2 regions of the Streptomyces sp. NPDC037126 genome follow, and region 2 is predicted to be linked to the other one. Evidence: riboswitches for the same ligand, from Rfam matches in the RefSeq annotation. Region 2 holds a riboswitch; the other holds the start of a gene.
The links. Region 2 has a riboswitch for S-adenosylmethionine ahead of thrC (threonine synthase). Riboswitches for the same ligand answer to the same signal wherever they lie in the genome.

Region 1 (7,381 bases), on a different contig from region 2:
CAGCACGGTCACGCGAGCGCGACTCTGCTGCTTGGGTCGACGATGGGACGCCACGGAGGACGAACTCCTTCTTGTGAGTGATCACCCGTTCGGAGGTTCGAGCCCAGACCCTAGTGACCCACTTGTGATCAGTTCAAATCCTCACACCAAAAAATCCCGCCCCGCAATGCATTCTTTGCACAGAACTCACATGCAGTGAGGCGCGCTTGACACTAAGTGGTTCGACGATCAACCCAATTCGGGCATTGCGTACGTCCGTTGGGCCTTCAGGACAGTCGCTTCAGAAGTACCGCAGAGGCCACGGGACGGGCACCCGCCCTGGCGACGCCGTCGGCCACCTCGCGGTCGGTCGAGGCGACGATGACCGGACGGCCCGGTGGCTCCGCGCGCACGAGCTGGCGGATCAGCTCGTCGGCCGTGACGCCCGGCTTGGAGAACAGCACCCGCACCCCGCGCGGCGGCGCCAGGAGCACCGGCGCGGCCAGTTCGGCGCCGTCGAAGACACAGGTGACCTCGGCGCCGGTCTGCGCGGCGAGCGCGGAGAGCTGACCGAGCAGCCTCAGCCGCTGCTTCTCCAGCGGCATCTGCGGATAGCCGGTCTTGGTGACGTTGTAGCCGTCGACCACCAGATGCGCCTGGGGCAGGGCGAGGAGCTGGTCGAGGATCGCGGGGTCGTGCTCGGACAGGGCGCGCGCCGCGATGTCCTTTGGCGTCATCCGTCCCGGCTCCACCGCGTCGACCGTCTCGGCCGGGCGCACGGACACCGGCGGCAGGGCCAGTTCCCGGCGCAGGCCCTGGGTCGCCTCCAGCAGGGTGTCGAGCAGCAGCCGCACCCGCATGTCCTCCACGCTGCGGCCCTCACGGGCCGCCCGGCGGGTGGCCTCAAGGCCCGCCTCGGCCTCGCCGAGGCGGGCCTTGAGCCGGCGGGACTCGCTCTCGGCGGCCGACACCTGGGCCTGCGCCTCGGCGCGCACGGCGTCGGTCTCGCCCTGCGCCTTGCGCAGCGCGGCCTCGCCCCGCTTCACGTCGCTGAGGGCGGCGCGCAGTTTCCGGTGCAGCGATTCGGCGTCCCTCTTCGCCGACTCCAGCTCCGTGCGCAGCCGTTCGGTCTCGGCCCGGGTGTGCTCACGGGCCTGGGCCAGCTCGGCACGCAGCCGGTCCAGTTCGGCCCGGCTCTCCTCGTCCGCCCGCTCGGCGTCGGCGCGCTGGGCCTCCTCGCCCGCCGCGGTGACCAGCTTCACCCAGCCCGCCGGACGCAGTACGTAGGCCGCGGCCGCCACGTCGAGCGGGTCCGCGGCCGGGGGCGGCGAGCCGGAGTCGAGGGCGCCGGCGAGTTCCGGCTGCGCCTCTCTGAACTTCTCCCCGATCCGCTGCCGGAACAGCGCGTCGGTCTCCAGCGCCGCCGCCATCGCGTTCCCGGCGAACTTGGCCCGGCGATTCGGGGTGAACCGGGCGTACTGCCGGAGCTGCGCGGGCAGTTCGCCCATCGTCAGCCCGCCGAAGCCGTCCGAGACGATCTGCACGGCCCTGCGCCGCACTCCGTCGGGCAGCGGACGGTCAAGCACCTCAGCGGTGCCGTCGCCCGGCCCCCCGCCTGCGGTCTCCACCATCCGTCACACCCCAATACCGAAGAAAACCTCTCCGGGCCGCTCCGCTCAGGAGCCGGCGCCCGGCCTGTCCACGAGTTCCACCTGGTCCACCGCGTTGCACCAGCGGCAGCGCACCGACTCGATGGTCTCACTGACCACCTCGCGCTCCTCCACGCTCGGCTCACCGGCGAGATCGAGATGCACGTACTCGACGACCTTGGACGAACGGGTGACGTCGAACCGGGTGAGGTTGCCGCACAGGGTGCAGCGCCACCGGGTCGTGGCGGTCGGCAGGGGAACCGTCATCGTGGCTGTCCGCTTCCTTCGTCTCGTCGTCGGGCCGGGCCGGGGGCCGGCGCGTGTGGCTCGTAACCCTACGGCCTGGCAGGTACTCGCCGCCCGCCCGTCCACGGCGGCGAGGCGGTCTGTCAGCTTGCGTCCCCTTACGTCATGCTCTGTGTTCATGATCAGCGACTGGAGCACGGCGGCCGGCAGGACCCTCAGGGCACTCAGGGGCACCTCGGCGCCGACGACGTACGCCCTCATCGCCCTGTGCTTCCTGATCTTCGTCCTGGGCCCGGCCTCCGGGCTCACCCCCGGGTACGGCTCCGGGGACGCCCTGCTCGCCGCGCAGCGGGCGTACTTCCGCCGCTGGGGCGTGGTCCCGGCCGAGCTGTTCGGCCGCCCCGCGCAGCAGGCACTCACCCCGGTCACGGCCCTGTTCGTGCACGGCAGCTGGGTGCACCTGCTGGGCAACATGCTCTTCCTCCTCGTCTTCGGTGTGATGACCGAGGAGCGGATGGGCCGGGTGGAGTTCACTCTCTTCTACGTCGGCTGCGGTTATCTGGCCCTCCTGGGCTACGCGGTCGCCAACGCCACCTCGGAGCAGTCGCTGGTGGGCGCGTCCGGGGCGATCTCGGCGGTTCTCGGAGCGTTCCTCTACCTGTTCCCCCGCGCCCGCGTCACCAGTCTTCTGCCGTTCCTGTTCTTCCTGCCGCTGCGGTTCCCGGCATGGGTCGTGCTGCCCTTCTGGGCGGCGCTGCAGTGGCTGGCGGCCGGGCGCTCCGCCCAGGGGCCCGGGGTGGCCTACCTCGCGCACCTGGTCGGCTTCGCTCTCGGCTTCGGCTACGCGTGGGCGCGCTACGGGACGAGGAAGGGCCCGAAGGACGGCCCCGGACGAGCGGTGGTGGGGGACGGGCGGGCGACTAGAGTGAAAGCCGCCCCTGCTCAGGCCCCCGAGGGAGAGAACCAGCCGTGATCACCGCGATCGTCCTGATCAAGACCAGCGTGGACCGGATCCCCGAGATCGCGGAGCAGATCGCTTCGCTGGAGTCGGTCACCGAGGTCTTCTCCGTCACCGGTACGTACGACCTGATCGCGATGGTCAGGGTGCGGCAGCACGAGGACCTCGCCGAGGTGATCCCGGGTCGGATCAGCAAGATCCCGGGGGTCGAGGCCACCGACACGCACGTCGCGTTCCGCACCTACTCCCAGCACGACATGGAGGCGGCCTTCGCGATCGGGCTGGACTCCTGACCGCCTGAAGGCCGCCCCACCGGACGCCCCGGCCTCACACCGCGGGCACGCAGCGCCCGTCCTCCGTGCGATACGTCCACTTCGCGCCCTCGGTCACCAGTTCCTTCACGGCGTCCACGAAGCGGCGCACGTGCTCGTCCGGCGTGCCCGCCCCGAAGCTCACGCGGATGGCGTTGAGGGCCTTCTCGCCGGGCGCAGCCTCGGGGGCGCCGCACTCCCCCTGGGTCCTCGGGTCCGTGCCCAGCAGGGTGCGCACGAGGGGGTGGGCGCAGAAGAGGCCGTCGCGCACGCCGATGCCGTACTCGGCGGAGAGGGCGGCGGCGAAGTGGGAGCTGTTCCAGCCCTCGACGACGAAGGAGATGACCCCGACGCGCGGGGCGTCGTCGCCGAAGAGGGAGAGGAACCTGACCTCGGGCACCCCGGCGAGCCCCTCGCGGACGGTGTCGATCAGGTGCCGCTCGCGGGCGACGAGGGTGTCCCAGCCCGCCTCGGTGAGCGCCTTGCAGGCGGAGGCGATGGAGTAGGCGCCGATGACGTTCGGGGAGCCCGCCTCGTGCCGGGCCGCGCCCTCGTGCCACTCCACGTCCACCCCGCCGTCCTCGCGCCGGGTGACCTTGCGGCTGGCGCCGCCGCCCGCGAGGTACGGCTCGGCCACCCGCAGCCAGTCGGCGCGGCCGGCCAGGACACCGGAGCCGAAGGGCGCGTACAGCTTGTGCCCGGAGAAGGCGACCCAGTCCACGTCCAGCTCACGGATGTCCACCGGGTGGTGCGGGGCCAGCTGGGCGGCGTCCAGGACGATCCGGGCGCCGTGGGCGTGCGCGGCGGCGGCCAGCTCGCGGACCGGCCACAGCTCCCCGGTGACGTTCGAGGCACCGGTGACGCAGACCAGGGCCGGTCCGTGCGGGGCGCGGTCGGCGAGGGCCCGTTCCAGCGTCGTCACGGCCTGCTGCGGGGTGCGCGGGGCGTCGAGGTAGGTGACCTCGGCGTCCTGCCAGGGCAGCAGCGAGGCGTGGTGCTCGGTCTCGAAGACGAAGACCTGGCAGCCGGCGGGCAGGGCGCAGGCCAGGAGGTTCAGGGAGTCGGTCGTCGACCGGGTGAAGACCACCTGGTCGCCCTCGCGGCAGCCGAGGAACGCGGCGACCGTCCTGCGGGCGTTCTCGAACAGGTCGGTGGAGAGCTGGGACAGGTAGCCGGCCCCGCGGTGGACGCTGCCGTAGTAGGGGGCGTAGGCCGCCACGTCGTCCCAGACACGCTGGAGGGCGGGGGCGCTGGCGGCGTAGTCGAGGGCCGCGTAGGCGACCTCGCCACCGGTGACGAGTGGGACGGTGACATCTGCGCCCAGAACGGAAAGCGGGGCACAAACGGACTGGTCGGCGGCAGCGGTGAGGACAGACATGGGGAACTCCCGTGAGGACGTACGGCGCAGGGCGTACGGAAGGAAGAGAAGATGGGTGTGCGGAGGCGGGGCTCGGCGGCCCTATCGCATTCGCTTGCTCACGGAAGGCTCCTCGACGACCAGGACCCCTGGTTTCTCGAGGGGTCCGCGCTTGCCGCGGACCTCGTTGCCCACGACCTGGTCCTCACCCGGGGCACCCCGCCACGGACGGAGGGTTGCCGGACAGTCGGCCGGGGCCTCATGACTGTCACTCATGACCTGGTACGGGAACGTACGCGAAGTGATCGGCGTCCCGCAACCCGAGTCCGGATCGCGGGACGCCGACCGGGGACCCTCAGGCGTTGCTGGCGGCCACCCAGCGCTCCAGCGCCCGCTTCGCCTCGCCGGAGTCGATGGACTCCGCGGCCTTCTCCATCCCGGCGCGCAGCTGCTCCGTCAGGGACGCGTCGCCCGGCGCGAGGGCGACCAGAGCCGCCGCCGAGTTCAGCAGCACGGCGTCCCGGACGGGTCCCGGCTCGCCGTCCAGCACGCGCCGGGCGACCTCGGCGTTGAACGCCGGGTCGCCGCCGCGCAGGGCCTCCACGGGGACCAGCTCGATCCCGGCGTCGCGCGGGTCGAAGGACTCCTCGGCCACCTTGCCGTCCCGGACCACCCAGACCCGGGAGGTGGACGTGGTCGTCAGCTCGTCCAGGCCGTCGTCGCCCCGGAAGACCAGCGCGGAGTTGCCGCGCCCGGCGAGGACGCCGGCCACGATGGGCGCCATCCGCGGGTCGGCGACGCCCACCGCCTGGGCGCGCACCCGGGCCGGGTTGGTCAGCGGACCGAGCACGTTGAAGGTCGTCCGGATGCCCAACTGGCCGCGTGCCGCGGCGACATGACGCAGTGACGGGTGGAACTTCACCGCGAAGCAGATGGTGATGCCGGCCTCCTCGGCGACCTCGGCGACCCGCTTCGGCGTCAGGTTCAGGTTGATCCCGAGCTTCTCCAGGACGTCGGAGGACCCGGAGGCGGAGGAGGCGGCCCGGTTGCCGTGCTTGACGACCCTCACGCCCGTGCCCGCGACCACGATCGAGGACATGGTGGAGATGTTCACCGTCTTGGCGCCGTCACCGCCGGTGCCCACGATGTCGACGGCGGGACCCGGCACCTCGATGACGTTCGCGTGCTCGTACATCGTGCGGACGAGGCCGGAGATCTCCTCGACCGTCTCGCCCTTGGCCCGCAGGGCCACCATGAAGCCGGCGATCTGGGCGTCCGTCGCCTCGCCGCGCATGATCAGGTCCATCGCCCAGGCGGTCTCGTCGGCGGACAGGTCCCTGCCGTCCAGCAGACCGTTCAGCAGAGCGGGCCAGGAGCGGCCCGCCGCGGTGTCGCCTCCAGCGGGGGTCACAGCGCTCATAAGCCGCTCCTGGTTCGATGTCCCGCACCACGGGACGCGTGTCTCAACAGGTCCCACCCTATCGACCCCCGGGGACGGCGAAGGGCCCCGTCCGTAACCCGGACGGGGCCCTTCTGCGTGGCGTGACGACGCGGTGGGATCAGTGGTGGCCGTGGCCGCTCGTGATCTCCTTGTACTCCTCGACGGTCGGCTTCGCGATCTGGTTGTCCTCGCCGTGGTAGGCGCTGGACAGCCGGGCCCTCAGCCGGTCGCCGGCCTTCACCTTGCGCTCGACACCGTTCTCGTCGACCGTCGGGCCGATCTCGAGCGGCTTGTACTGCTCGTGCGCGGTGAGCGTGTGCAGCTGCTCCTGGCTGAGCGGCTCGTGCACCTCGATGAACTCACCGTGCGGCAGGCGCTTGATGATGCCGGTCTCGCGGCCGTGCAGCACCTTCTCGCGGTCACGGCGCTGCAGGCCGAGGCAGATCCGCTTGGTGAGCAGGAACATCAGGACCGGTCCGACGAAGACGAAGATCCGGACGAACCAGGTGACCGCGTTGATCGACAGGTTGAGGTGCGTGGCCCACAGGTCGTTGCCGCCACCGATCAGCAGGGTCAGGTACACCGTCATCCAGGCGACACCGAGGCCGGTGCGCGTCGGGGCGTTCCGCGGGCGGTCCAGGATGTGGTGCTCGCGCCTGTCACCGGTGACCCAGGCCTCGATGAACGGGTAGACCGCGATCGCGACCAGGACCAGCGGGAAGATCATCAGCGGGATGAACACGCCCAGGACGAGCGTGTGGCCCCAGAAGTCGATCTCCCAGCCCGGCATGAACCGGATCAGGCCCTCGGAGAAGCCCATGTACCAGTCGGGCTGGGCGCCGGTGGACACCTGGTCCGGACGGTAGGGACCCATGGCCCAGATCGGGTTGATCTGCGCGATGGCGGAGATGACCGCGATGACACCGAAGACCAGGAAGAAGAAGCCTCCGGCCTTGGCCATGTAGACCGGCAGCAGCGGCATGCCGACGACGTTGTTGTTGGACTTGCCCGGACCCGCGAACTGCGTGTGCTTGTGGTAGAAGACCAGGATCAGGTGGCCCACCATCAGGCCGAGCATGATGCCCGGCAGCAGCAGGATGTGGATCGAGTAGAACCGGGCGACGAAGTCGTGACCGGGGAACTGACCGCCGAAGAGGAAGAACGACAGGTACGTGCCGACGATCGGCACGGACAGGATCGCGCCCTCCATGAAGCGCACACCGGTGCCGGAGAGCAGGTCGTCCGGGAGCGAGTAACCGGTGAAGCCGGTGAACATGCCGAGGACGAACAGCAGGAAGCCGAACAGCCAGTTGACCTCACGCGGCTTGCGGAACGCGCCGGTGAAGAACACGCGCATCATGTGCACGAACATGCCGGCGAGGAAGATCAGCGCGGCCCAGTGGTGGATCTGCCGGACGAGCAGACCACCGCGCACGTCGA
Region 2 (7,381 bases):
GGGGAACGGCAGGAGTGATCGCGGTGGTGTCCGCACTGGGCATGACGGCGGTACTGGGCGGCTGCGGGAGTACGGGCTCCTCCGACGTGACCCTCAGACTCGTCGCGGCCGACTACGGCGACTCGGCCGCCAACAGCTCCCAGAAGTACTGGGACTCCCTGGTCAAGGAGTACGAGGCGAAGCACCCCGGGGTGAAGGTCGACGTCAGCGTCTACTCCTGGAAGGACGTCGACAGCAAGGTCAAGGAGATGGTCGACGCCGGGCACGCCCCCGACATGGCCCAGATAGGCGCCTACGCCGACTACGCGGCCGCGGGCAAGCTCTACCCGGCCTCGGACCTGATCTCCATCCGCACCCAGGCCGACCTGCTCTCCTCGCTGGCCGACGCCGGCCAGTGGAACCACACGCAGTACGGCATCCCCTTCGCCGCCTCCACGCGCGTGCTCTTCTACAACAAGACCCTGTTCGCCAAGGCCGGCATCACCCCGCCCACCACCTGGGACGAGCTGGCCGCCGACGCCAAGGCGCTCAAGGACAAGGGGGTGAAGTACCCCTACGCGCTGCCCCTCGGCCCGGAGGAGGCCCAGGCCGAGACCATGCAGTGGCTGCTGAGCGGCGGCAGCACGGAGACCGGCGGCACCGGCTTCACCGACGACGTCGGCACCTACACCATCGACTCCGCGCAGAACGTCCAGACGCTCACCTGGCTCAAGGACGAGCTGGTCGGCAAGGGCCTGACCGGTCCCGTGGCGCCCGGCAGGCTCAACCGCGCGGACGCCTTCGCCGCCTTCGCCGACGGCCAGGTCGGCATGCTCAACGGGCACCCCACGCTGATCCAGCAGGCCGAGAAGAAGGGTGTGCAGTTCGGCATGGTGCCGATGCCGGGCCGCACCGGCAAGGCCAGGGCCTCGATGGGTGTCGCCGACTGGATGATGGCCTTCAAGCAGAACGGCCACGCCGACCAGGTGGGCGACTTCCTCAACTTCGTCTACAGCGAGAAGAACGTCCTCGGCTTCTCCCGCGAGTACGGCCTGCTCCCGGTCACCGGGTCCGCCTCCGACACCATGAGCGCCTCGGAGGCGGCCCCCGACAAGGCCCTGCACCCCTTCCTGGACCAGCTGTCGACCTCCGAGCTGTACCCGGTGGGCAAGACCTCCTGGGCGTCGGTCAGCGCGGCCGTGAAGAAGGACATCGGCCAGGCCGTCGCCCCCGGCGGCGACCCGGCCGGCGTGCTGACCCGTCTGGAGGCGAACGCCACGGCCGTCGACAGCAGCAACGCCGGCTGACCCGGTTGTCGGTGCCCGGCGTTACGGTGGCGGGCATGGAACTGGGCAGCCGTGAAAAGGGCATCCTCGCGCTGGAGCGCCGGGGCTTCACCGGCCCCGGCGCCAAGGAGCGTGCGATACGCGAGGAGCTGGGCCTGGCCCCCGTCCGCTACTACCAGCTCCTCAACGCCCTGCTGGACGACGAGCGCGCGCTGGCGCACGATCCGGTCACGGTGAACCGCCTGCGCCGGGTCCGCGAGGCACGGCGCTCCGAGCGCTGAGGAGTGAGGGCGGCCCCGCGCGGATAGTGTCGCCGTATGGGCACCCATACGACGGACGCAACGGATCCCACCGACCCGCCGGACCCCCTGCCGACCCCCACCACCCGGCCCGGCCGCGACGGCCTCGCGGCGCTGCTGGCGAGGCCCCGCACCGCAGTGGTCGGTCTCGACTTCGACGGCACCCTCGCCCCGATCGTCGCCGACCCCGAACAGGCCCGCGCCCACCCGGAGGCCGTCCCCGCGCTCGCCGCGCTCGCCCCCAAGGTGGCCTCCGTCGCGGTGATCACCGGCCGGCCCGCCGGCGTGGCGGTCCGGCACGGCGGCTTCGCCGGCGTGGCCGGCCTGGAGCACCTGACCGTCCTCGGCCACTACGGCGCCGAGCGCTGGGACGCGGTCACCGGCACGGTCACCGCCCCCGCCCCGCACCCCGGCGTCGCCGCGGTCCGCGCCGAGCTTCCCGGCGTCCTCGACCGCGTCGGCGCCTGGCAGGGCACCTGGATCGAGGAGAAGGGCCGGGCGGTCGCGGTGCACACCCGCCGAGCCGAGGACCCGGGGGCCGCCTTCGAGGCCCTGCGCGCCCCGCTCACCGACCTCGCCACCCGGCACGGCCTGATCGTCGAACCGGGCCGCATGGTCCTGGAACTCCGCCCGCCGGGCATGGACAAGGGGGTCGCCCTCCTCGACCACGTCCGCGCGACCGGCGCCGAGTCCGTCGTCTACGCGGGCGACGACCTCGGCGACCTGCCCGCCTTCGCCGCCGTGGACAAGCTCCGCTCCGACGGCCTGCCCGGCCTCCTCGTCTGCAGCGGCAGCACGGAGGTCACCGAACTGGCCGAAAGGGCCGACCTGGTCGTGGACGGCCCGGAGGGCGTCGTACGGCTGCTGAGGGGCCTCGCGGCTCAGCTGGACTGAGGGTCCAGCGCGTGCAGCTGGTCCAGGAACCACTGGGCGGGCGGCAGCGCGGTGGCCGCGGCGGCGAGCCGCTTCGACCGCTCCGCCCGCTCGGCGGCCGGCATGGTCAGCGCCGTGTGCAGGGCCTCGGCCGTCCCCCGGATGTCGTACGGGTTCACCACGATCGCGTCCTCGCCCAGCTCCTCGTACGCCCCCGCCTCCCGGGACAGCACCAGCGCGCACCCCTCGTCGGAGACGACCGGGACCTCCTTGGCGACCAGGTTCATGCCGTCCCGGATGGGGTTGACGAGTGCCACGTCGGCGAGCCGGTACGCGGCCAGCGACCGCGCGAAGTCGTCCTTCACATGCAGCACGACCGGGGTCCAGCCGGCCGTCCCGTACCGCGTGTTGATCTCCCCGGCCACCCGCTGCACCTCGGCCGTGTAGTCGCGGTAGACGGACAGGTCCTGCCGCGACGGGTAGGCGAACGCGATGTGCACCACGCGCTCGCGCCACTCGGGGTGGTCGTCGAGCAGCTGCCGGTAGGCCAGCAGCCCGCGCACGATGTTCTTGGACAGCTCGGTGCGGTCGACGCGCACGACGGTCCGGCGGCCCTCGCCGATCTCCTTCCGCAGCGCCGCCATCCGCTCGTCCACGTCCGGTTCGTGGGAGCGCTTGCGCAGGAAGTCCGCGTCCGCGCCCAGCCCGTGCACCCCGATCCGGGTGCCCGAGGGGATCCCGGGACCCAGCACCGCGTGGCAGCAGTCCGTGAACGCGTCCGCCCAGCGCCGGGTGAGGAACGCGGCCCGGTCGGCCCCGAGGATGCCGGTCAGCAGCTCGGCCGCGACGTCGTCGGGCAGCAGCCGGAAGTAGTCCGGCGGGGCCCACGGGGTGTGCGAGAAGTGGCCGATGCGCAGGTCGGGACGGAGCTGCCGGAGCATGCGCGGGGCGAGGGCCAGGTGGTAGTCCTGGATCAGCACCGCCGCGCCGTCGGCGGCCTCCTCGGCCAGCGCCTCGGCGAACGCCCGGTTGTAGGCCTCGTACGACGCCCACTGCCGGCGGAACTCCGCGTCGAAGACCGGCTCCAGCGGTGTCTGGTACAGCATGTGGTGGACGAACCAGAGCACCGAGTTGGCGATGCCGTTGTAGGCGTCGGCGTGCACGGACGCGTCGATGTCGAGCATCCGCACCCGCTGTCCGCCGGTGTCCCCGGCCGGCAGCAGCCCGCCGTCCGCCCGCCGCACGGCCTCCCGGTCGCCGTCGCCGAGCGCGGCGCACACCCACACCGCGTCGGTGTCCGGCCCGATGGCCGACAGCCCCGAGACCAGCCCGCCGCCACCCCGCTTGGCGTGCAGCGAGCCGTCGGGGCGCACCTCGTACGAAACCGGGCCGCGATTGGACGCGACCAGCACCTCTGCACCGTGCGTGGAAGCCATGGTCCTCAACCTAGCCCGGCCCGGAAACGCTCAAACGTACGGACCACCCCGGAAGGCGGCTGTATACGGCCGTACCTCCGCTTTCACGCCACCCGGCGATGCGCGTACTCCGCGATCTCCGTCATCGGCGGCCGTTCCTCGGTGTCCACCGAGTAGGTGCGCGGTTCGAAGCCGTCCTCGCCCCGCTCGAACTGGGTCAGCGAGGGGCGGATCAGATGGCCGCGGGCCAGCCGGAGCTGCGCGGTGCGGTAGATGGCGGCGGCCATCCGGCCCAGCGCCTGGCCGTCCTGGTGCCGGTGCCTGCGCACCCCGACGTCGACCTGGGCCAGCGCGTCCAGGCCGACCAGGTGCAGCGCGTCGACCAGCATGCCCAGCTCCACGCCGTAGCCGACCGGGAACGGCAGCTGCTCCAGGAGCGAGCGCCGGGCCGCGTACTCGCCGCCCAGCGGCTGCACGAACCCGGCCAGCTGCGGCCAGTGCATGTTCAGCAGCGGGCGGGCCATCAGCTCGGTGACCCGGCCGCCCTGCCCCGACGCCCCGGCGAGCGGGCGGTCGTACATGCCCTTGACCAGGTCCACCTCGGGCTCGGTGAGCAGCGGGCCGACGATCCCGGAGACGAAGTCGCAGGAGAACTCCCTCAGGTCGGCGTCGATGAAGCAGATGACGTCACCGGTGGTGACGAGCAGGGAGCGCCACAGGACCTCCCCTTTGCCCGGGACGGCCGGGATGCGCGGCAGGATGTCGTCGCGGTGGACGACCCGCGCGCCCGCGGCGGCGGCGACCTCGGAGGTCCGGTCGGTCGAACCGGAGTCGACGACGACGATCTCGTCGACCAGCGGGACCCGCTCCACGAGGTCGCGCCGGATCACCGCGACGATGTCGCCGACGGTCTCCTCCTCGTTGAGCGCGGGCAGCACGACGCTGATCTTCTGACCCGTACGCTGCTTGGCGGCGAGGAGCAGCTGCAGCGGGCGATCGGACACGGACCAGGAGCGGGTGCTCAGCCAGCGCTCGACTTCTTCCAGCACGGTCCCCGGCTCCTCACGGTTGTCTCGCGGTTCGGACGACTATCTCAACTGTCCTGGCCTTCGGTTACAGTCTTGAACAACGCCGATGACCATCGCATGTCGGGGGTCGCCCGCGTTGACAACCACATACAGCTCATCCAGAGGGGCAGAGGGAAACGGCCCGGTGAAGCCCCGGCAACCCTCCAGTCGGTACTCGTCTTTCCACAGCGAGGCTCCCGGCTAGGGAAGGTGCCAAATCCGTCTCACGGCGAGATGCGTCGTGAGGAAGATGAGGAGAAAGGGCCTCGCCTCCATGGCTGTGCAGACAGTTGCAAGCACCAGCAGTTCCACCGTCGATCTCGGGCCCGCCGCCGCTCTGAGCTGTCGCGAGTGCGGTCACCGGGTGCCGCTCGGCCCGGTTTTCGCCTGCGAGGAGTGTTTCGGCCCGCTGGAGATCGCCTACGACTTCTCCGCCTACGACGCCGAAGAACTGCGCCGGCGCATCGAGGCCGGTCCCGCGAACATCTGGCGTTACGCGCCGCTGCTGCCGGTCCCGGCGGACGTGGCCGGGAAGCCGAACCTGAACCCCGGCTGGACCAAGCTCGTCAAGGCCGACAACCTGGCGCGCGAGCTGGGCGTGACCGGCGGTCTGTACGTGAAGGACGACTCCGGCAACCCGACGCACTCCTTCAAGGACCGCGTCGTCGCGCAGGCCCTGGAAGCCGCCCGCGCCTTCGGCTTCACGACCCTCAGCTGCTCCTCCACCGGCAACCTGGCCGGTGCCGTCGGCGCCGCCGCCGCCCGCGCCGGCTTCCGCTCCTGCGTGTTCATTCCGCACGACCTGGAGCAGGGCAAGGTCGTCATGGCCGCGGTCTACGGCGGGCAACTCGTCGGCATCGAGGGCAACTACGACGACGTGAACCGCTTCTGCTCCGAGCTGATCGGCGACCCGGCCGGCGAGGGCTGGGGCTTCGTCAACGTCAACCTGCGCCCGTACTACGCGGAGGGCTCCAAGACCCTCGCGTACGAGATCTGCGAGCAGCTCGGCTGGCGGCTGCCGGACCAGATCGTGATCCCGATCGCCTCCGGCTCCCAGCTCACGAAGATCGACAAGGGTCTGAAGGAGCTGATCGAGCTCGGGCTGGTCGAGGACAGGCCGTACAAGATCTTCGGTGCGCAGGCCGAGGGCTGCTCGCCGGTGTCGACGGCCTTCAAGGCCGGGCACGACGTGGTCCGCCCGCAGAAGCCGAACACCATCGCCAAGTCGCTGGCCATCGGCAACCCGGCCGACGGCCCCTACGTCCTGGACATCGCCCGCCGCACCGGCGGCGCCGTGGAGGACGTGACGGACGCGGAGGTCGTCGACGCCATCAAGCTGCTGGCCCGCACCGAGGGCATCTTCGCGGAGACGGCGGGCGGTGTGACCGTCGGCGTCACCCGCAAGCTGATCGAGGCCGGCGTGCTGGACCCGGCGAAGACCACGGTCGTGCTGAACACCGGCGACGGCCTGAAGACCCTCGACGCGGTGGCCGGCACCGGCCTCAGCGCCACCATCCGCCCGACCCTGGACTCCTTCCGAGAGGCTGGCCTCGCATGAGCGTGACCGTTCGCATCCCCACCATCCTGCGCACCTACACCGGCGGCAAGGCCGAGGTCTTGGCCGAGGGGGCGACCCTCTCCGAGGTCATCGAGGACCTGGAGAAGAACCACACCGGCATCGCCGCCCGGGTGCTGGACGACCAGGGCAAGCTGCGCCGGTTCGTCAACGTCTACGTCAACGACGACGACGTGCGCTTCGAGCAGGGCCTGGGGACCGCGACCCCGGACGGCGCCGGCGTCTCCATCATCCCGGCCGTCGCCGGCGGCTGACCGAATGACTGAACATTACCCTCGGTAACAGTGATTACCGAATGTTCATCCGATTGCCCCCTCCGTGAGAGAAGCGGAGGGGGCAATTCTGCGTGATTGAGCGCGGTACAGTTGGGGAACGCGCTCCCGGAGTGCCAACCGGAAGCCCTTGATTCATGCCGCACACCCGATAAGAAGTAGCCAAAGTGCACGGGTCTTATGCGGCTTTTGTGGCTTTTATGGGGCCCGACTTGCCCTGAATTCGGGTGAATTCTCGCCACATTCCGGGCCCGGCTCGTCCAGAATTCTCGTCCGATTGACCTGTTGCAGACGGCAGTTGGACAGATACATTCAGCCGCGGTCGACGCGTTCCGGCGCACGCCCCCGTCCCATGGGGGGTGAGGTCTGACCCGGGTCCGCGAAGTGCGGATCTGTGCAAGGGCCAGTAATAGGGGAGTTAGGCATGGCTCAGGGCACCGTCAAGTGGTTCAACGCGGAGAAGGGGTACGGCTTCATCGCGGTCGACGGTGGTGCGGACGTATTCGTCCACTACAGCGCCATTCAGATGGACGGCTACCGCACCCTGGAAGAGGGCCAGCGGGTGGAGTTCGAGATCTCGCAGGGCCAGAAAGGCCCGCAGGCCGACATGGTTC

Region 1: another riboswitch for S-adenosylmethionine. It lies ahead of ACZ7FF_RS02990 (aminotransferase class V-fold PLP-dependent enzyme); the one in region 2 lies ahead of thrC (threonine synthase).

The regions. Positions count from the first base shown of each region.
Region 1 covers NZ_JBVJTD010000001.1:654,203-661,583, reverse strand. Annotated here, with positions in the region: gene ACZ7FF_RS03015 (C40 family peptidase) at 1-54, opposite strand, end outside; gene ACZ7FF_RS03010 (NYN domain-containing protein) at 267-1,610, opposite strand; gene ACZ7FF_RS03005 (hypothetical protein) at 1,656-1,895, opposite strand; gene ACZ7FF_RS03000 (rhomboid family intramembrane serine protease) at 2,053-2,847, shown strand; gene ACZ7FF_RS02995 (Lrp/AsnC family transcriptional regulator) at 2,844-3,125, shown strand; gene ACZ7FF_RS02990 (aminotransferase class V-fold PLP-dependent enzyme) at 3,160-4,521, opposite strand; SAM riboswitch class IV at 4,664-4,780, opposite strand; gene trpD (anthranilate phosphoribosyltransferase) at 4,856-5,920, opposite strand; gene qcrB (cytochrome bc1 complex cytochrome b subunit) at 6,060-7,381, opposite strand, start outside.
Region 2 covers NZ_JBVJTD010000014.1:141,200-148,580, reverse strand. Annotated here, with positions in the region: gene ACZ7FF_RS27930 (extracellular solute-binding protein) at 1-1,286, shown strand, start outside; gene ACZ7FF_RS27925 (DUF3263 domain-containing protein) at 1,322-1,546, shown strand; gene otsB (trehalose-phosphatase) at 1,583-2,458, shown strand; gene ACZ7FF_RS27915 (alpha,alpha-trehalose-phosphate synthase (UDP-forming)) at 2,446-3,873, opposite strand; gene ACZ7FF_RS27910 (glucosyl-3-phosphoglycerate synthase) at 3,957-4,901, opposite strand; SAM riboswitch class I at 5,032-5,176, shown strand; gene thrC (threonine synthase) at 5,194-6,477, shown strand; gene ACZ7FF_RS27900 (MoaD/ThiS family protein) at 6,474-6,749, shown strand; gene ACZ7FF_RS27895 (cold-shock protein) at 7,192-7,381, shown strand, end outside.